4 regions of the Pantoea sp. X-Soil-YNGN-844 genome follow, and region 3 is predicted to be linked to each of the others. Evidence: predicted binding sites of a transcription regulator. Region 3 holds the regulator's gene; each other region holds the start of a gene.
The links. Region 3 encodes PurR, which represses purine synthesis genes. Its sites were predicted from a motif close to CANGCAAACGTTTGCNTG; they were not measured.
Positions count from the first base shown of each region.

Region 1: a site for PurR is predicted at 2,361-2,378, ahead of pyrC (dihydroorotase). Genes of this name have one in related genera too.
Region 2: a site for PurR is predicted at 3,775-3,792, ahead of purH (bifunctional phosphoribosylaminoimidazolecarboxamide formyltransferase/IMP cyclohydrolase). Genes of this name have one in related genera too.
Region 4: a site for PurR is predicted at 1,639-1,656, ahead of guaD (guanine deaminase). Genes of this name have one in related genera too.

Region 1 covers NZ_AP036007.1:1,524,359-1,529,659, reverse strand. The annotation lists gene AC6I8C_RS07105 (DUF480 domain-containing protein) at 1-86, opposite strand, end outside; gene rimJ (ribosomal protein S5-alanine N-acetyltransferase) at 100-693, opposite strand; gene grxB (glutaredoxin 2) at 982-1,629, shown strand; gene AC6I8C_RS07090 (lipoprotein) at 1,745-2,308, shown strand; gene pyrC (dihydroorotase) at 2,443-3,486, shown strand; gene dinI (DNA damage-inducible protein I) at 3,549-3,794, shown strand; gene AC6I8C_RS07075 (hypothetical protein) at 3,940-4,212, shown strand; gene bssS (biofilm formation regulator BssS) at 4,459-4,713, shown strand; gene solA (N-methyl-L-tryptophan oxidase) at 4,808-5,301, shown strand, end outside.
Region 2 covers NZ_AP036007.1:279,260-284,560, reverse strand. The annotation lists rRNA gene AC6I8C_RS01225 (23S ribosomal RNA) at 1-1,392, opposite strand, end outside; tRNA gene AC6I8C_RS01220 (tRNA-Glu) at 1,605-1,680, opposite strand; rRNA gene AC6I8C_RS01215 (16S ribosomal RNA) at 1,767-3,306, opposite strand; gene purH (bifunctional phosphoribosylaminoimidazolecarboxamide formyltransferase/IMP cyclohydrolase) at 3,938-5,301, shown strand, end outside.
Region 3 covers NZ_AP036007.1:1,823,574-1,828,874, forward strand. The annotation lists gene punR (DNA-binding transcriptional activator PunR) at 41-946, shown strand; gene purR (HTH-type transcriptional repressor PurR) at 943-1,968, opposite strand; gene cydH (cytochrome bd-I oxidase subunit CydH) at 2,250-2,339, shown strand; gene AC6I8C_RS08480 (C40 family peptidase) at 2,386-3,195, opposite strand; gene AC6I8C_RS08485 (Grx4 family monothiol glutaredoxin) at 3,560-3,895, shown strand; gene rnt (ribonuclease T) at 3,939-4,607, opposite strand; gene gloA (lactoylglutathione lyase) at 4,728-5,135, opposite strand; gene AC6I8C_RS08500 (alkene reductase) at 5,252-5,301, opposite strand, start outside.
Region 4 covers NZ_AP036007.1:2,023,656-2,028,956, reverse strand. The annotation lists gene AC6I8C_RS09465 (DUF1283 family protein) at 1-197, opposite strand, end outside; gene AC6I8C_RS09460 (YnfA family protein) at 331-657, shown strand; gene ydfG (bifunctional NADP-dependent 3-hydroxy acid dehydrogenase/3-hydroxypropionate dehydrogenase YdfG) at 689-1,435, opposite strand; gene guaD (guanine deaminase) at 1,837-3,165, shown strand; gene xdhA (xanthine dehydrogenase small subunit) at 3,162-4,604, shown strand; gene xdhB (xanthine dehydrogenase molybdopterin binding subunit) at 4,594-5,301, shown strand, end outside.

The sequences.
Region 1 (5,301 bases), 300 kb from region 3:
AGCGGATACTGCTCTGGCGTGGTGACCTGCTTCTCCAGCAGGCAGCCCAGCACGCGCAACGCCTGCGCGGATAAAGCCATCTTCATGCTCGCGTCCTCATTATTGTCCACGCCGGTCAGGCGTCCATTCCCGCAGGGTTAAGGCTGTCAGCACGTGATCCTGCCAGCGTCCGTCGATCAGCAGATAATCTTTCGCGTAACCCTCTTTTTCAAAACCGAGTCGCGCCAGCAGATCGCCGCTGCGCTGGTTGTGCGGCATGTAATTCGCCATGATGCGGTGAATATGCTGCTGGCGCTGCATATAGCGGATAGCCGACTGCAAGGCTTCAAACATCAGCCCCTGCCCCTGCCACTTTTCACCCAGTGAATAGCCAAGATAACAGGCGTGAAAAGAACCGCGCAGCACGTTGCTGAAGTTCGCCACGCCCCGCACTTCGGTTTCATCGCTGTCCATTAAAATGAAATAGAAGGCCGACCCCTGCTTATGCATGTCGGAAATCAGCCCGAGGCGCGCCTGCCAGCCCGACGGGTAGCAGTGGCTGTCATCGCGCACCGGCTCCCACGGTTTTAAAAACAGGCGGTTTTCCGAATAGTAATCTGCCATTCGCCAGGCATCACGTTCGTGAACCAGACGGACCACCAGTCGATCGGTGGTTAATCGCACCCTGGGCGCGGCAGAACGATAGCCAAACATCCTGACTCCTGAAATCAATGGCTGTGAGTGATAGCCGTCATTACCCGGCTTTCACTATAACCGCCGCCTGGGCTGCGGTAAAACGTTACAGCGGTTTAGCTTTAAAGAGGTTGATTTTGCTCTGTTATCACAGCGATGACCCGTCGGTTCGCCCGGCTACAGCCACCAATCCTGGCTGGCAGGTTTGCCCTGCAGGGTAATCTCTTCCATACTTTTTGAGCGCCCGAAAACAGGATGAATTGATTCACTCTGTTAAACACTAAACCTGTAAAAATCCGGGAGATCAGGATGAAACTCTATATCTATGACCACTGTCCTTTCTGCGTTAAGGCGCGAATGATTTTCGGTCTGAAGAATAAGCCGGTTGAGCTGGGGGTGATGCTCAACGACGATGAAGAGACGCCAAAACGACTGATCGGGCAGAAAATGGCACCGATTCTGCAAAAGCAGGATGGCAGCGCAATGCCTGAGAGCATGGAGATCGTGCATTATGTCGATCAGCAGGATGGCGCGCCGCTGATCACCGGCGCGCTGAACCCGGCGATTGGCGACTGGCTGCGCCACATGAACAGCTATGTCAATAAACTGCTGCTGCCGCGCATTGCCGAAGCGGCCTTTGCCGAGTTCGCGACGCCTGAGGCGCGTGACTATTTCCGCAGCAAAAAGCAGGCGAGCCTCGGTGATTTTGAAACGCTGAAGAGTCACTCGGCCGGGCTGATTAAGAATGTGAGTGAGGATCTGCGCAAGCTTGACAAACTCATCGTTCAGCCCAATGCGGTAAACGGCGAGCTGTCGGAAGATGATTTTAATCTCTTCCCGCTACTCCGCTCTCTGACGCTGGTCGCCGGTATCGACTGGCCGAGCCGGGTGGCGGACTACCGCGATAACATGGCGAAACAGACCCAGATTAATCTGCTCTCTTCGATAGCGCATTAGTCCCGCCCTGATGAGAGACGCTGCGGCGTTTCTCATCCCTTTCCTGATGACACCCGGCACGCATTCAGGCAGGCTATGGCCTGTTTACTGGCTTTGATATTCAGGATAAAGATCGATGAAAAAGGCTTTTTTCGGGCTGACTGCCCTGTTGATGGCGCTGCTGGTCAGCGGCTGTAATCAACTGACGCAATACACCATCAGCGAACAGGAAGTAAACCAGGCGCTGCAGAAGCACAACAACTACGAGAAAGATATTGGCGTTTCCGGGCTGGTTAACGCACACATCGTGCTGAACAACCTGACCAGTCAGATTGGTCGCGAAGAACCGGGTAAAGTGACGCTCTCCGGTAACGCAAAAATCAACGTCACCTCACTATTTGGCCCGCAGCAGGCCGACATGCAGCTGAAAATGCGTGCTCAGCCGGTTTATGATCAGCAGCAGGGCGCCATTTATCTGCGCGATCTGGAGATTGTCGATGCGCAGGTTGCGCCGGAAAAAATGGCCTCCATCATGAAGACGCTGACGCCTTACCTGAATCAGTCGCTGAAAAGCTATTTTGATCAAAAACCCGCCTATGTGCTCAGCGCTGACCGCAGCAAAGGCGAGTCGCTGGCGAAGAAGTTTGCCAAAGGACTGGAAGTGAAGCCTGGCGAACTGGTCATTCCCTTTACGCAGTAGTCCCGATTTCCGCGCCATCCGGCGCGGATTTTCTCTGGCGGCATAAAAAGCAGGTGCAAACGGTTGCCTGAATCCTTATGCTTAGACCCCGGCCAAAACACGCCTTTTGTTTCCTTTCTGCCGGAGCTTCACTGATGACAGCACAACCTCAGCAACTTACCCTGCGTCGCCCTGACGACTGGCATATTCATCTGCGTGATGATGAGATGCTTAAAACGGTCCTGCCCTATACCAGCGCGGTGAATGGTCGTGCCATTGTGATGCCAAACCTGGTGCCGCCGGTAACCAGCGTGGCGGCCGGTGAAGCGTACCGCGATCGCATTCTGGCGGCACTGCCCGCCAATCACGCCTTTACGCCGCTGATGACCTGCTACCTGACCGACTCGCTGGATCCTGATGAGCTTGAGCGCGGTTTCACCGCCGGTCTGTTCACCGCGGCGAAGCTCTATCCGGCGCATGCTACCACCAACTCCAGTCATGGCGTGACCAATATCGCGTCGATTGCCCGCGTGCTGGATCGGATGCAGACGCTCGGTATGCCACTGCTGATCCATGGTGAAGTCACTGATGCCCATATCGACATCTTTGACCGCGAAGCCCGCTTTATTGAAACCGTGATGGTGCCGCTACGCAGCCAGTTTCCGGCACTGAAAGTGGTGATGGAGCACATTACGACGCAGGACGCCGCTGAATATGTTGCCGATGCCGGTGAAACACTGGGCGCAACCATTACCCCGCAGCATCTGATGTTTAACCGCAACCACATGCTGGTGGGCGGTATTCGCCCGCACCTCTACTGTCTGCCAATCCTTAAGCGCAACGTGCATCAGGAAGCGCTGCGTAAAGTGGTGGCAAGCGGGAATCCACGCTTCTTCCTTGGCACCGATACCGCGCCGCATCTGCGTCATCTTAAAGAGGCCAGCTGCGGCTGTGCGGGCGTTTTTAATGCGCCGACGTCGTTGCCCGCCTACGCCACCGTTTTTGAAGAGCTGAATGCGCTGGAACATTTTGAAGCGTTCTGTTCTGAAAATGGCCCGCGTTTTTACGGTCTGCCACTGAATGAGGGGACGATCACGCTGGTGCGTGAGCCGTGGCAGGTGCCGGAGTCAATTGCGCTCGGCAGCCACTCACTGGTGCCGTTCCTGGCCGGTGAAACGCTGAACTGGCGCATCGCATAATTTTACTTGCCTCCGGACCATCAATACTGTAAATATATACAGCATCTTAACCGGAGGCTATTATGCGCGTTGAAATTACCGTATCCAATACCCGACCTCTTCCTGCTGGCGCGATAGAAGCGTTAAGCGATGAATTATCGCGCCGCATCGACGAACAGTTCCCTGACTCGACCAATCACGTCAAGGTACGATACGCCAGTGCTAACAATCTCAGCGTGCTGGGCGGTGGAAAAGAGACGCGCGACCAGATCAGCGAAATCCTGCAGCAGACGTGGGAAAGCGCTGACGACTGGTTCATTACTGATTAACCGCCACTGTGCTTTTTTTCCGGGTGTCGCCACCCGGTTTTTTTATCTTTTCTCCCCTCTCGCACTTCCCCCTCTCTGCATCTAGACTCTTAATGATCAATGCCCTATCCTTGCGCTCGTCACGCATAACAGGAGGTGCGACACCATGACTACTGATAAACCGGAAGAGGCGATGACCTTTGGTGAGTTGTTAGCACTGATTGGTGATCAGCAGCGTCGTTTAACGGTGCTGGAAAATGCCTTTTCCAGTCTGATTTTCTGTCTTGACGATCGTGCCAGTCAGTTGCTGGTGCACAATCTGTCGCTGGAAGCCCAAAATCAAAACCATGATGAGCAGCTTCAGCAGCACTTTGCCCGTCTGGCAGAAACACTGCAAAAACGTGGCGGCGGCATCGCGCCGGAAACCCCGGCACTTTAAGCTCGTTCACGCGGCTTAACCCGCTTTTTGCATGCCCATTGAACAGTGATAAAAATGCCTGCCCGTCAGGCATTTTATTTTTCAACGCCCTCCTTTCAAACGCAAATATTCTGTGAGAAGCTGGCTCACGGCATTTTTTAAACAGTGATACCCAGGTTTACTGTTATAATTGTTTCGCTATCGGAATAAAAAAGCCGCATTGAACCTCATCATGCACTTCGTTTAACGAGTAATAAGGAGGTTATAATGGACAGAAGAAAAGACGTTATCCAGACCCATCCGCTGGTGGGCTGGGACATCAGTACCGTTGATAGCTATGATGCCATGATGATCCGCCTGCACTCGCTGTCGTCGCAGGATCAAAAAGAAGAAGAAGCGGATGTTGGCCCAACCTACTGGCTGACAACGGATGTGGCAAGGCAGTTTATCACGATCCTCGAAGCAGGCATCGCCAAGATAGAATCAGCCGAGCAACCAGAACGACTCCTCAATAAGCATTAATTTCTGCCGCATCAAAGAGGCGCCCTCAGGGGTGCCTTTTTCGTTTCTGTTTCTGGTATGCTTTTGATTATGTGACTCTTAGAGTGTCGTTATCATGATTTATGATCTTATCGTCGTCGGCAGCGGCTCAGTGGGCGCGGCGGCTGGCTACTATGCTACCCAGGCGGGTTTATCGGTATTAATGATCGACAGCGGTCATCCTCCTCACAATCAGGGAACGCATCATGGCGAGAGCCGGCTGATTCGTCACGCCTATGGTGAAGGCGAACGTTATGTCCCGCTGGTTCTGCGGGCGCAGACGCTGTGGGATGAGCTGGAACAGCGCGCCGATGAGCGCATCATGCATCGCAGCGGCGTACTTAACCTTGCACCCAATCATTCCCCCTTTATCCGCAACGTTATCGACAGCGCGAGCCGTTGGCAGCTCAATATCGAGGTGATGCAGCCCGATGACGTGCGTAAGCGCTGGCCGCAAATCAACGTGCCAGAGGGTTATCTGGGCGTCTTTGAGCCGCAGTCCGGCTTTCTGAAATGTGAACAGGCGGTTCGGAGCTGGATCCAGCTGGCAGAACACGCGGGCTGTGCGCA
Region 2 (5,301 bases), 1.5 Mb from region 3:
TATTAACCTGTTTCCCATCGACTACGCCTTTCGGCCTCGCCTTAGGGGTCGACTCACCCTGCTCCGATTAACGTTGAACAGGAACCCTTGGTCTTCCGGCGAGCGGGCTTTTCACCCGCTTTATCGTTACTTATGTCAGCATTCGCACTTCTGATACCTCCAGCATGCCTCACAGCACACCTTCGACGGCTTACAGAACGCTCCCCTACCCAACAACACATAGTGTCGCTGCCGCAGCTTCGGTGCATGGTTTAGCCCCGTTACATCTTCCGCGCAGGCCGACTCGACCAGTGAGCTATTACGCTTTCTTTAAATGATGGCTGCTTCTAAGCCAACATCCTGGCTGTCTGTGCCTTCCCACATCGTTTCCCACTTAACCATGACTTTGGGACCTTAGCTGGCGGTCTGGGTTGTTTCCCTCTTCACGACGGACGTTAGCACCCGCCGTGTGTCTCCCGTGATAACATTCTCCGGTATTCGCAGTTTGCATCGGGTTGGTAAGCCGGGATGGCCCCCTAGCCGAAACAGTGCTCTACCCCCGGAGATGAGTTCACGAGGCGCTACCTAAATAGCTTTCGGGGAGAACCAGCTATCTCCCGGTTTGATTGGCCTTTCACCCCCAGCCACAGGTCATCCGCTAATTTTTCAACATTAGTCGGTTCGGTCCTCCAGTTAGTGTTACCCAACCTTCAACCTGCCCATGGCTAGATCACCGGGTTTCGGGTCTATACCCTGCAACTTAACGCCCAGTTAAGACTCGGTTTCCCTGCGGCTCCCCTATACGGTTAACCTTGCTACAGAATATAAGTCGCTGACCCATTATACAAAAGGTACGCAGTCACCCCATAAAGAGGCTCCCACTGCTTGTACGTACACGGTTTCAGGTTCTGTTTCACTCCCCTCGCCGGGGTTCTTTTCGCCTTTCCCTCACGGTACTGGTTCACTATCGGTCAGTCAGGAGTATTTAGCCTTGGAGGATGGTCCCCCCATATTCAGACAGGATACCACGTGTCCCGCCTTACTCATCGAGCTCACAGCACGTGTGCTTTTGTGTACGGGAGTATCACCCTGTACCCTGCGACTTTCCAGACGCTTCCACTAACACACATGCTGATTCAGGCTCTGGGCTGCTCCCCGTTCGCTCGCCGCTACTGGGGGAATCTCGGTTGATTTCTTTTCCTCGGGGTACTTAGATGTTTCAGTTCCCCCGGTTCGCCTTGCAGCACTATGTATTCATGCTGCAATGATGCACAGAGTGCACCGGGTTTCCCCATTCGGACATCGACGGCTGTAGCGGTTCATATCACCTTACCGTCGCTTTACGCAGATTAGCACGTCCTTCATCGCCTCTGACTGCCTGGGCATCCACCGTGTACGCTTAGTCGCTTAACCTCACAACCCACAGGCGTTTTTCAACGCTGTAGGTCACGAGCATTTGAGAGACTCGAACGCATCGCTCTGTCATTCCTTATTACGGAGGAATGACGCGCTGCGTCGTTTCAATTTTCAGCTTGTTCCGGATTGTTAAAGAGCAATATCTTAAACATGACTCGTAAGTCATCTTTAAGATATGTGGGCAACATCTTTCACCTGTCACCAAGCTTTGGCGTCCCCTAGGGGATTCGAACCCCTGTTACCGCCGTGAAAGGGCGGTGTCCTGGGCCTCTAGACGAAGGGGACAATTAAGTCTGTCTTCGAAAGACACTTTGCTCGTTATTTTCTATCAGACAATCTGTGTGGACACTGCGCGGGAAGGTATCTTCAGGTAAGGAGGTGATCCAACCGCAGGTTCCCCTACGGTTACCTTGTTACGACTTCACCCCAGTCATGAATCACAAAGTGGTAAGCGCCCTCCCGAAGGTTAAGCTACCTACTTCTTTTGCAACCCACTCCCATGGTGTGACGGGCGGTGTGTACAAGGCCCGGGAACGTATTCACCGTGGCATTCTGATCCACGATTACTAGCGATTCCGACTTCACGGAGTCGAGTTGCAGACTCCGATCCGGACTACGACGCACTTTGTGAGGTCCGCTTGCTCTCGCGAGGTCGCTTCTCTTTGTATGCGCCATTGTAGCACGTGTGTAGCCCTACTCGTAAGGGCCATGATGACTTGACGTCATCCCCACCTTCCTCCGGTTTATCACCGGCAGTCTCCTTTGAGTTCCCGACCGAATCGCTGGCAACAAAGGATAAGGGTTGCGCTCGTTGCGGGACTTAACCCAACATTTCACAACACGAGCTGACGACAGCCATGCAGCACCTGTCTCACGGTTCCCGAAGGCACTAAGGCATCTCTGCCGAATTCCGTGGATGTCAAGAGTAGGTAAGGTTCTTCGCGTTGCATCGAATTAAACCACATGCTCCACCGCTTGTGCGGGCCCCCGTCAATTCATTTGAGTTTTAACCTTGCGGCCGTACTCCCCAGGCGGTCGACTTAACGCGTTAGCTCCGGAAGCCACGCCTCAAGGGCACAACCTCCAAGTCGACATCGTTTACGGCGTGGACTACCAGGGTATCTAATCCTGTTTGCTCCCCACGCTTTCGCACCTGAGCGTCAGTCTTTGTCCAGGGGGCCGCCTTCGCCACCGGTATTCCTCCAGATCTCTACGCATTTCACCGCTACACCTGGAATTCTACCCCCCTCTACAAGACTCAAGCCTGCCAGTTTCAAATGCAGTTCCCAGGTTAAGCCCGGGGATTTCACATCTGACTTAACAGACCGCCTGCGTGCGCTTTACGCCCAGTAATTCCGATTAACGCTTGCACCCTCCGTATTACCGCGGCTGCTGGCACGGAGTTAGCCGGTGCTTCTTCTGCGGGTAACGTCAATCGATGCGGTTATTAACCGCACCGCCTTCCTCCCCGCTGAAAGTACTTTACAACCCGAAGGCCTTCTTCATACACGCGGCATGGCTGCATCAGGCTTGCGCCCATTGTGCAATATTCCCCACTGCTGCCTCCCGTAGGAGTCTGGACCGTGTCTCAGTTCCAGTGTGGCTGGTCATCCTCTCAGACCAGCTAGGGATCGTCGCCTAGGTGGGCCATTACCCCGCCTACTAGCTAATCCCATCTGGGTTCATCCGATAGTGAGAGGCCTGAAGGTCCCCCTCTTTGGTCTTGCGACGTTATGCGGTATTAGCCACCGTTTCCAGTGGTTATCCCCCTCTATCGGGCAGATCCCCAGACATTACTCACCCGTCCGCCACTCGTCACCCAAGAGCAAGCTCTCTGTGCTACCGTCCGACTTGCATGTGTTAGGCCTGCCGCCAGCGTTCAATCTGAGCCATGATCAAACTCTTCAATTTAAGTTTGATTTGCTTAAACAAGTTAAGCGGTGCTCATCTGTAAAACGTCATAATGAATTTCATTATGTGTTCACTCGTGAGGCTTTGATATTTTGCTGCGTCCGGAGACGCTGATATCAATCCTGCGAGTGCCCACACAGATTGTCTGATAAATTGTTAAAGAGCAGTGCGAACAGTGCGTTAGCGTCCTGTCGCGAGGTGGCGTATATTACGCTTTCCTCCTGCAGAGTCAACTTCTTTCTCAGAAGTTTTTCTCCGGCGGCGCAGTCTCCTGTGCCTCTCAACCCGTTTCCCGTTGCCGGTGTTCCGTGTCGATGGAGGCGCATTATAGGGAGTTCGCGCAGAGGCGCAACCCATAAAATGCATAAAAAAGCGCGTTCGCTGCATTCCACAGCAAAAGCCGCTGTTATACGCAGTTACGCACAATGTTATCCACACAGAGCGGGCTAATCGAATTTAGGCGAGCATCACGCAAACGTTTTCGCTACAATGCCGGGCAATATTCCGGACCCCCTTATCGGGGCGTTACCTGAGGTTTTTGATCTTTTCTTCTTATATAGAAGAGAAAACCGCGATAAAACCTGATGTAACGCTCTTATATACGCGAAACAAAGCCAAGGGATAAACCACCATGCAACAACCTCGTCCTGTACGCCGCGCATTGCTCAGTGTCTCTGACAAAGCCGGTATCCTCGAATTTGCTCAGGCGCTCTCCCAGCGCGGTGTCGAACTGCTCTCCACAGGTGGAACCGCTCGCCTGCTGGCGGATGCGGGCCTGGCTGTCACCGAAGTCTCTGACTACACCGGTTTCCCGGAAATGATGGATGGACGCGTCAAAACCCTGCATCCGAAAGTGCATGGCGGCATTTTAGGTCGTCGCGGCCAGGATGATGCCATCATGGCGCAGCACGACATCAGCCCAATCGACATGGTGGTCGTTAACCTCTATCCCTTTGCACAGACGGTCGCCCGTGAAGGATGTTCACTGGAAGATGCGGTGGAAAACATCGATATCGGTGGCCCGACCATGGTGCGCTCTGCTGCCAAGAACCATAAAGATGTCGCCATTGTGGTCAGCAGCAGCGACTACAACGCCATCATTGCTGAAATGGACGCTCACGAGAACGCGCTGACACTCGAGACCCGTTTCGATCTGGCCATCAAGGCCTTCGAACACACCGCCGCGTATGACAGCATGATCGCTAACTACTTCGGTACCCTGGTGCCTGCCTATCACGGCGAACGCAATCAGCCCGCCGGCCGTTTCCCACGGACGCTGAATCTGAACTTCATCAAGAAGCAGGATATGCGTTACGGCGAGAACAGCCATCAGGATGCTGCCTTCTATATAGAAGAGAATATCACTGAAGCCTCAGTAGCGACCGCGCAGCAGGTTCAGGGCAAAGCGCTCTCCTATAACAATATTGCTGACACAGATGCGGCACTGGAGTGTGTGAAAGAGTTCAGTGAACCCGCGTGCGTCATCGTTAAGCATGCCAACCCTTGTGGTGTCGCAACCGGTGACGATCTGCTGGCAGCCTACGAGCGTGCTTACCAGACCGACCCCACTTCCGCGTTTGGCGGCATCATTGCCTTTAACCGCGAGCTGGATGAAGCAACGGCGCAGGCCATTATCAGCCGCCAGTTTGTTGAGGTGATCATCGCGCCCGCCGTTTCCGAAGCCGCGCTGAAAATTACCGCTGCGAAGCAGAATGTCCGTGTCCTGATCTGCGGCCAATGGCAAAACCGTACCGCCGCGCTGGATTTCAAACGCGTCAACGGCGGCCTGCTGGTCCAGGATCGCGATCTTGGCATGGTGGAAGCCAGCCAGCTGCGTGTCGTCAGCAAGCGCCAGCCAACCGGGCAGGAACTGCGCGATGCACTGTTCTGCTGGAAAGTCGCGAAGTTCGTTAAGTCCAATGCCATTGTGTATGCACGCGACAACATGACTATCGGCATTGGTGCGGGTCAGATGAGCCGCGTTTACTCCGCAAA
Region 3 (5,301 bases):
AATATTTGCCGGTTGCTGTTAAAATTTTTGAAGGCAGATTATGTGGTCAGAATATGCATTAGAGGTCGTTGACGCGGTTGCCCGCGGGGGCAGTTTCAGCGCCGCCGCGCAGGAGTTACATCGGGTGCCCTCTGCTATCAGCTACACGGTGCGTCAGCTGGAGAACTGGCTGGCAGTGCCACTGTTCGAACGCCAGCATCGCGAAGTAGTGCTGACGCCAGCAGGCGAACATTTTGTCCGGGAAGGGCGCAGCGTCATCAAAAAAATGCTTGCCACCCGGCGGCAGTGTCAGCAACTGGCCAACGGCTGGCGGGGGCAGCTCAGCATTGCCGTTGACCGTATCGCAAAACCTCAGCGCACCCGGCAGCTGGTTAAAGACTTCTATCGCCACTTTCCCGATATGGAACTGATCATCAGCTATGAAGTTTTTAACGGCGTCTGGGATGCGCTGGCCGACGGTCGGGTGGAAGTTGCGATTGGGGCCACTCAGGCGATTCCGGTAGGCGGACGGTTTGCATTTCGCGATATGGGTATGCTCAACTGGCGTTGCGTGGTCGCGCCCGAGCATCCTCTGACGCAGGCGAGCCAGATCGATGATGATACGCTGCGTAGCTGGCCGTCACTGGTGCTGGAAGATACATCACGCGCACTGCCGCGTCGTATGACATGGACGCTGGATAACCAGCGCAGGCTGGTGGTGCCGGAGTGGCAAACCGGACTGGAATGCGTGCAGGCAGGCTTATGTGTGGCGATGGTGCCGGGTCATCTGGCCAGACCACTGCTCGACAGCGGCGAGCTGGTCGAACTGACGCTGCCGGTGGCATTTCCGGATAGCCCCTGTTGCGTCAGCTGGGCTGAGGATCGCGCATCACCGGCGACAGGCTGGTTGCTCAGCTATCTGGGTGATGCGCAAACTCTTAATCAGGAGTGGTTAAGCGAGCATTAACGGCGATAGTCGCGGAACGGGCCATCGGCCACGGAACGGCGCTCAATCAGCGTGGGATGGACCTCAATCGTTTGTGACACTTCGCGCTTACTGGTAATGCGGTCCAGAAGCATTTCCAGCGCTTTCTCACCCAACTGGGCTTTAGGCTGATGCACTGTGGTCAGGGCCGGTGCGAAATAACGGGCGTTGCGCACATTGTCATAGCCGATCACCGAAATATCCTGTGGGACGCGCAAACCCATCTCGTCGGCGGCGCAAATCGCGCCCATCGCCATGATGTCACCGCCACAGAACACCGCCGTCGGACGCTGCTTCTGCGACAGGATCTGCTGCATCGCCTGATAGCCCGATTCCGGCTCAAAGTCACCCTGTACAATCCACTCGGCACGCGGCTGAATACCCGCTTCTTCCAGTGCCTTCAGGAAACCGGCATGGCGTCCGCCGCCGGTGTTACGCTCCATCTGACCGGGGATAGCACCAATATCACGGTGTCCGCGTTCAATCAGATAACGTCCCGCCAGATAGCCGCCCTGGAAGGCGTTATCGAGAACCGTATCGGTAAAGTCGGCGCGCGATTCACCCCAGTCCATCACCACCATCGGGATATTGCGGTTCTCTTCCAGCATCTGCAGCAGATCGTCCGGATACTCAGAGCACATCACCAGCAGGCCATCGACGCGCTTCTGCGCCATCATGCTGAGGTAGGCGCGCTGTTTTTGCAGGTCGTTATGCGCATTACCCAGAATCAGCGTATAGCCTTTATCAAAACAGTGGTTTTCAACCGCTTCAATAATTTCAGCGAAATAGGGCGCTTCGCTGGAGGTGGCAAGCAGGCCCAACGTTTTGGTGTGGTTTACTTTCAGGCTGCGCGCCACCGCACTTGGCGAGTAGTGCAGTTCCTTAATTGCCTGCCAGACCGCCTCGCGTGTCTCTTCAGCGACAAAGCGTGTTTTATTGATGACGTGCGAAACGGTGGTCGTTGAGACGCCAGCGCGTTTCGCCACATCTTTAATTGTTGCCATGAAAATCGGACTCCAGTGCTTACCTAACTCTATGATAAGCGTAATGTTAAACGTTTGCGTCTGCTCAGGGTTTTTTCCGCAAAAATGCGGCTTTTCTGGCCGGTAAACAGGCGACTGGCGGAGAAAAAACGCCTGAAAAGATGCGCAAACGGAATCAGGGATGCGCGCGTTGCGCAACAAAGGCGGGATTCTAACAAGGCTGAACGGATAAAACGAGATTTTTACCGGACCCTGTGGGAAAATGCCATATCCCTGCAAAGTGTGTGACTAAGGAGCAAGCAATGAGTACCGATTTGAAACTGGCTTTGATGACCACTATCGGCTGTCTGCTGATGATTGTGGCCTTTAGTTTTACTGCCATTCTGCACTAATAAAAAAGCCGGGATTATCCCGGCTTCTTTCGGACTATACTGCTGCTCAGCGAATGGTTTTCGGCGTCATCACCCGACGGGCACCAATATAGTGGCGCTGCCAGTAATCTTCCCCTAATGCACTGATCTGAATATCTTTGCCGGTACGCGGCGACTGAATAAACTTGCCATCGCCCAGGTAAACGCCGACGTGGTCTGCCGTGCCGCGGCCATTAATACGGAAGAAGACCAGATCGCCTTTCTCCAGCGACTCACGCTTGATCGGCGCGGCGTCTCGCAGGTGATACATTTCATTAGCGGTACGCGGGATCTTAAACTTCACCAGGTCTTTATAGGCATACCAGACCAGACCGCTGCAATCGAAACCTGTATGTGGAGAAGTGCCGCCCCACTGATAGGGTTTACCCAACTGCCCCATCAGCTTGGTCATTGCGGTCTCACGCGCCTTCTGATAGCGCTGGCGGTGGGATTTGCTCATTTTAATCGTGCCTGGCTCGCGGGTGGTGACCTCAGCGGTTTTCAGCTGGCGCTGATGCCCATAGCGTTTCTTCTCTTTGTTTTTTTCTTTGCTTTTGCTGATACGGGCGGTTTTGAGCGAGGTCTTCTTAGCAGGCGTCTGTTTAGCAGTGAGTTCGACTTTTTTCTGTTTTTTCGTTTTAAGTTTTTGATCAGGGCTGAGACGAGTTTTTTTTGTCACCGTTTTTACCGGGCGACGCTTGCGGCGTTCATCGTCGCGCGCACTCTTTTTCTCTGCTTTATGCGTACTGACGTTCACCGGCGCGTGAGGCGACGCAGCGGCGATGTTGAAAAACAGTTGCGCAAAGGCCAGCATAAAAAGCGTAATGATTAAACGCATAGTCCATTAATTAGTTAAGTTGTCAGGGCCACTACGCACCGCGACAAAGTTGAGATTAATCTGATCCAGGATCAGTGCCCAGGCCATTCTAGTCCAGTTCGCTTAAAAACTGTAATGCCTTTTAATGTTAATCTTTGCAGCCCACGTGATTGCACTGAAAATGAACATTTTCAGCATGTTATACCAACGGAATTATTACGAATTATTAAACTGTTACCAGCTGTTAATACCTGAAGTTAAATGTCCTGCGAGCGGGACTTAACAATGATGGTCATTTAATCGGGCAGCGAGCAAAATCTCATTTTCAGTCACGCTGCGAAGTCGCTACAATAAACAAACACGAAGTAACGAATTAAGGAAGGCAATTATGAGTACTGTAGAAAAAATTCAGCGCCAGATCGCAGAAAACCCGATCCTGCTGTACATGAAAGGTTCCCCGAAACTGCCAAGCTGCGGTTTCTCTGCACAGGCGGTGCAGGCGCTGTCAGCCTGCGGTGAGCGTTTTGCTTACGTGGATATTCTGCAGAATCCGGACATTCGTGCTGAGCTGCCGAAATACGCTAACTGGCCGACCTTCCCACAGCTGTGGGTGGATGGTGAGCTGGTCGGTGGATGCGACATCATCGTCGAGATGTTACAGCGTGGTGAACTGCAGTCGCTGATCAAAGAGACCGCAGAAAAATTTAAAGAAGCAGAATAAAAAAAGGCCGACATCATGTCGGCCTCTTTCATTGTGGCATCCCTTATGCGGATGTCGTGGCGTCTGCGTCACCCCCGGCGAAGGGCAGAGGCCAGCCACCTAACCGTTTCCAGCGGTTCACCAGTTCGCAGAACAGTGTCGCTGTCTGCTGAGTGTCATAGAGCGCTGAATGCGCCTGGGTACTGTCAAACTCCATTCCCGCCGCAATACAGGCTTTCGCCAGCACCGTCTGACCCAGCACCAGTCCGCTCAGCGCTGCGGTATCAAAGGTGGCAAACGGGTGAAACGGATTGCGCTTCAGGCTGGCACGTTCTGCTGCCGCTGACATAAAGTTCAGATCAAACGTGGCATTGTGCGCCACCATAATGGCGCGATTGCAGCCGCTGTCTTTAATGCCTTTGCGCACCATTTTGAAAATGGCGTGCAGCGCCTCATATTCACTCACCGCACCGCGCAGCGGATTACTCGGATCGATACCGGTAAAGGCCAGCGCTTCCGGATGCAGCAGCGATCCGACAAAGGGTTCGACGTTGAAATGCAGCGTCTGGTCAATCTGAATCCATCCCTCTTCATCCATTTTCAGCGTGATAGCGGCAATCTCCAGTAACGCATCGGTTTGCGCGTTGAAACCAGCGGTTTCAACGTCGATCACCACCGGATAGAAGCCACGGAAACGTTGATTGAGTGCATTAGGGGAATTCGATTCAGACATCAGGATCTCGTTGCAGAAAAAGGGCAGCGCGTATTATGGCAAAAAACGGGGCCGGGTGCAGCAGATGAAGCGCAGAGAAGGGGATTCAGCCCACCGGGTCAGGCGGGCTGGGAGGCAGGTTTAGTTGCCCAGGCCGTTACCGGCATCTTTGTTTTCGATCAGCTCGATTTTGTAGCCATCGGGATCTTCAACAAAGGCAATAATGGTGGAGCCGCCTTTAACCGGGCCTGCTTCACGGGTCACGTTGCCGCCATCTTTGCGGATACGTTCGCAGGCTGCTGCTGCGTCATCGACGCCTAGCGCGATGTGACCATAAGCATCGCCGAGGTCATATTTATCAACGCCCCAGTTGTAGGTCAGCTCGATCACCGCACCTTCGCTTTCGTCGGTGTAGCCTACGAACGCCAGGGTATATTTATATTCGGTGTTTTCGCTCTGACGCAGCACGCGCATGCCCAGCACACGGGTGTAGAAATCGATTGAACGTTGCAGATCGCCAACGCGCAGCATGGTATGAAGTAAACGCATAACATCCTCTTTTAAATAAAACGCCATCGCCGGATGACCCAGGCGCTAAGTATAGCGACGAAAATCGCCATTGAATAATGGCTGCCGTCATCGTCCCGGACGGCAGCCCAAACAGATTACAGTGTCGGGTAGTCGATATAACCTTCCGCGCCGCCGCCGTAGAAGC
Region 4 (5,301 bases), 200 kb from region 3:
AACTCTTTTTCGACGCGGGTGTTCACTTTGTTGCGCAGCATACGCGTGTCATTCCATTGCTCTTTGTCCTGACGCGCTGCTTCATTGCTCAGCGCAGAACTGCCATCTTCAATGATCAGACGATTAGTATTCGCAGTGGCAGTCAACGCCGCTGTGGAGAGCAGCACCATCAGCACGGCAGGGATCATTTTTTTCATCACAATTTCCTTTAGTTAACGCAAACATCGCCATCCGGGACGGCTGTTGCAGCGAGTACTCATAGTATATCATCGCCGTTTCTTTGCTCACCAGCGGTGAGTCGTTTGTTTACGTTCAGGAGAGGTAAGGGTGCTGATTAAGACCGCCTTGCTGTTTTTTATTACCGCGCTGGCGGAGATCACCGGCTGCTTTCTGCCGTGGCTATGGCTGAAAAAAGGCGGATCGGCGTGGCTGTTACTGCCCGCCGCGGCGAGTCTGGCGCTGTTTGTCTGGCTGCTGACGCTGCATCCTGCCGCCAGTGGACGGGTCTATGCCGCCTATGGGGGTGTCTATGTGCTGACCGCACTGCTCTGGTTACGGGTGGTGGATGGCGTGAAGTTAAGTGCGTGGGACTGGAGCGGTGCATTGATTGCCTTCAGCGGCATGCTGATCATTGTGCTGGGCTGGGGACGCGGCTAGCGCCAGCCGTGATGGCTGGCGCGGCAGAGGCTTACGGCTTATGCACTTTCAGGCCCGCCAGCGTCTGGCTGACCGGCATCATTTCCAGGCTATTGATATTGACATGCTTAGGCAGTGTGGCGACCCACCAGACCGCTTCAGTCACATCTTCCGGCGTCAGGGCGGTAGCGCCCTCATAGACCTGACCTGCTTTGTCATCATCGCCTTTGAAGCGCACGTTGGAGAACTCAGTGCCACCAACCAGACCCGGCTCAATGTCGGTCACACGCAGCGCGGTGCCGTGTAAATCGGTACGCAGGTTCAGGCTGAACTGACGCACAAAGGCTTTGGTCGCCCCATAAACGTTGCCACCGGCATACGGCCAGCTGCCGGCAATGGAACCGATGTTGATAATATGACCCACATCCCGTTCCACCATCTGAGGCAGCAGGGCGCGGGTCATATAGACCAGCCCCTTGGTGTTGGTGTCGATCATATTTTCCCAGTCTTCGACGTTAGCCTTGTGTGCAGGCTCAATGCCCAGCGCCAGACCGGCGTTGTTAACCAGCACGTCAATATTGCGCCATTCTGCCGGTAACTGTGCCACCGCCTCTTCTATAGCGGCACGGTTACGCACATCCAGCTGCACGGTATAGAGGCTGTCGCCCAGCTCATCCTTCAGCGCTTTCAGACGTTCAGCGCGGCGTCCGGTGGCGATCACTTTATGACCGTTCTCAATAAAGCGGCGGGTGATGCTTTCACCAAAACCGGCGGTCGCGCCTGTGACAAAAATAATCATCTCACTGTTCCTTATGCCATTTTCAGAGTCGATGGCTTCACCATAGCATTTCGTTTCTGCTTCTGCGCGTGGAAAAGCAGACTGGCCTGTAAACGGATTTTAACGGGTATCCCGCTGCGCCTTTTCAGGGCAGCCTGCACCGTAAAAGGGCAGATTGTCGGGTGGCAGGCCATACTCAGGTTAACCTATCGGCGCGATCTCGAATCGCAACCGTTTGCATCGGATCCGCAAACGGTTGCGACGCTGCCGGAGGCCACTTTTGTTGCGCAACGCACTCTTTTTTTATTAATTTACTGATATTTAAGGTTTTTATTTCATTCCAGATCTGGCACGCAGGTTGCAGGGTTTTTAACAGAGATTCCTCTGCAGATAATCAATCGCGCTTTCAGAAAGGACATACCATGCTATCAGCAACCGATACGGCGATACGCGCCAGCTTCTTTGACTTCACTGGCGTGGTGGATCATCCCGACGATTTGACCGGAAAGGCTCGCTATCTGGAGGATGGGGTGTTGCTGCTGCGTGACGGACACGTAATTGGGCTGGATAGCTGGGAGAACAGCGAGGCGAAGCTGGCAGGTCATACCGTGACCGATCTGCGCGGCAAACTGATTGTGCCGGGCTTTGTCGATACCCATATTCACTATCCGCAGACGGAGATGATTGGTGCCTTTGGCGAACAGCTGCTGGAGTGGCTGAATCACTACACTTTCCCGGTTGAAGCGCAGTATCACTGCCCGGATCACGCGGCAAAGATGTCCGCCTTTTTCCTGCATCAGCTGCTCTCCAACGGTACCACCAGCGCGCTGGTGTTTGGCACAGTGCATCCGCAATCCGTCGACGCGCTGTTCAGCGCCGCCGAAGCCCTGAACATGCGGCTGATTGCCGGCAAAGTGATGATGGATCGCAATGCGCCCGACAATCTCATCGAAACCCCGGAACAGAGCTACCAGCAGACGCGAGCGCTGATTGAGCGCTGGCACAAACGTGGACGGCTGAATTATGCGCTGACGCCGCGCTTTGCGCCGACCTCATCCCCGCAGCTGCTGGAAAAAGTGCAGCAGCTGCGTCAGGCGTTCCCGGATACCTGGCTGCACACTCATCTTAGCGAAAACCCGCAGGAGGTTGCCTGGGTGAAAGAACTGTTCCCGGAGCGCGAGGGTTATCTGGATGTTTATCATCATCACCAGCTTACCGGTCGCCGCAGCGTCTTTGCGCACTGCCTTCATCTGGAAGAGCAGGAGTGGCAGTGTCTGCACGATACCAATTCCTCCATTGCCTTCTGTCCCACCTCAAACCTGTTCCTCGGCAGCGGCCTGTTTAACATCAAACGCAGCTGGCAGCAGGGTGTGAAAGTGGGGATCGGCACCGATGTCGGCGCAGGCACCACTTTTAATATGCTGCAGACACTGGGCGAAGCCTACAAGGTGGGCCAGCTGCAGCACTACCGGCTCAGCGCTGCCGAAGCCTTTTATCACGCCACGCTGGGCGGGGCGCGTGCGCTGGATCTCGACCATGAAATCGGTAATTTCAGGGTTGGCAAAGAGGCGGACTTTGTGGTGCTCGATCCGGCGGTTTCTGCGTTGCAGCAACTCCGCATCGGCAACAGCAAAGATATCTGGGAAAAGCTGTTCGTATTAATGACGCTGGGCGACGACCGCAACATTGCCCAGACCTGGGTCGGCGGTCGTCCGGTCTGGCAGCGCGATGCACAGGAGCAAGCCGCATGATCCAGTTTCTGTTAAACAATCAGCTGGTCAGCGAAGACGCGCTCGACCCGAATCTCACCGTGCTTAACTATCTGCGCACCCGTCAGCATCGGCCTGGCACCAAAGAGGGCTGTGCCTCCGGCGACTGCGGTGCCTGCAGCGTCACGCTGGGCAAAGCTATTGAGGGAGAGATGCAGTATGAAACGGTCAACAGCTGCCTGACGCTGGTCTCCGCCTTACAGGGCAAGCAGCTGATCACGGTTGAGGATCTGCGTCACGGTCGCGCAATGCACCCGGCGCAGCAGGCAATGGTTGACTGCCACGGTTCGCAATGCGGGTTCTGTACGCCAGGCTTTGTGATGTCGCTGTTCAGCCTGCAAAAAAAAGCAGCGGGCTGGGATCGGCATCAGGCGGAAACCGCACTGGCCGGCAACCTCTGCCGCTGCACCGGCTACCGGCCAATCATGGCAGCCGCAGAACAGCTCTGCTCGCAGCCGGTCAATGACCAGTTCGATCACAGTGCTGCCAGCACCGTACAGCGGCTCGAGGCGCTGGCCACCCCGGAAATGCAGGAAATAGGCGATGAGGGCCATCGCTGCTTTCTGCCCAAAACCCCGTCCCAGCTGGCGGCAATCTATCAGGCGCATCCCGACGCGAAGCTGATTGCGGGCGGCACCGATCTCAGCCTGCAGATCACCCAGCAGCATAAAAAAATACCGCTGCTGATTGCACTGGAGCAGGTCACTGCGCTGAAAGTCTGCAGCGAATTTGATGATCACTACCTGCTGGGTGCAGGCGCCTCGCTGCAGCAGGTCAGCGAGTTTCTTGCCAGCCGCATTCCCGGCGTCAGTGAGATGCTGCAGCGCTTTGCTTCACTGCAAATCCGTTTACAGGGGACACTCGGCGGCAACATTGGTAACGCCTCTCCGATAGGCGACGCCTCGCCGGTGCTGCTGGCCCTCAATGCCAGCCTGCTATTGCAGCACGGAGAGCAGCAGCGCAGCCTGCCGCTTGACCAGTTCTTTACCGGCTATCGCCAGACGAAGCTGGAAAAAGGGGAGTTTATCCGCGCGATTCGCATCGATAAAGTGACGGTGTCACCTGATTTCGTGGCATGGAAAATCTCGAAGCGGCTGGATGATGATATCTCTGCCGTGTTCGCTGCCTTTAACCTGCAAATGGAACAGGGCATTGTCAGTTCCGCCCGTATCGCCTTTGGCGGCATGGCAGCCACACCGCAACGTGCCCGGCACTGTGAAGAGGCGCTGGTCGGTCAGCCGCTGAATGCCGTGACCGTGTCACGGGCAGCCGCCGCGCTGGCTGAAGATTTCCAGCCGCTTTCTGATTTCCGCGCCAGCAGTGACTACCGCCTTCAGGTGGCACGCAATCTGCTTCGCCGCTACTGGCATCGCCATAACGGCGAAATAACCTGTCTTGAGGTCTCCCGCTATGTCTCATAACCGTCCTGAACTCAACGAAGAGGTGATTAAGGCGCAGTATGCCGCGGATTTACAGAGCGGCGTGGGTCACAGTCACCGTCATGAGAGCGCGGAAAAACATGTCTCCGGCGAAGCGCGTTTTATCGACGACAAGCCTGAACTGCCGGGTCTGCTGCACCTCTGTCCGCGCCTGAGTGAACATGCGCATGCGCGCATCCTGCGCATAGATGTGCAGCCCTGTTATGCCATTCCTGGCGTTGTCAGCGTCTTAACCTGGCAGGATGTGCCGGGCATTAATGATGTTGGCCCGCTGGAGCCGGGCGATCCGCTGCTGGCCCATGACAAGGTGGAGTATCTGGGGCAGATCGTGATCGCTGTGGCGGCGGAATCGCCGGACGCTGCACGTCTTGGCGCAGCCGCGGCGGTGATTGAGTATGAGGTGCTGGAACCGCTGCTGGATGTGGAGCAGGCGCTGGCGCAGGGCAGCTTTGTGCAGGAACCGCACATCCATCAGCGCGGTGACGTGGACGCGGCACTGGCGCGTGCGCCGCATCGGGTCAGCGGATCGTTTCATATTGGCGGTCAGGAGCATTTCTATCTGGAAACCCAGACGGCGATGGTCGTTCCTGGCGAAGATCAGCAGTTGCAGGTTTTCTCCTCGACTCAGAACCCCACCGAAGTGCAGAAGCTGGTGGCGGAAGTAATGGGCATCAGCCTG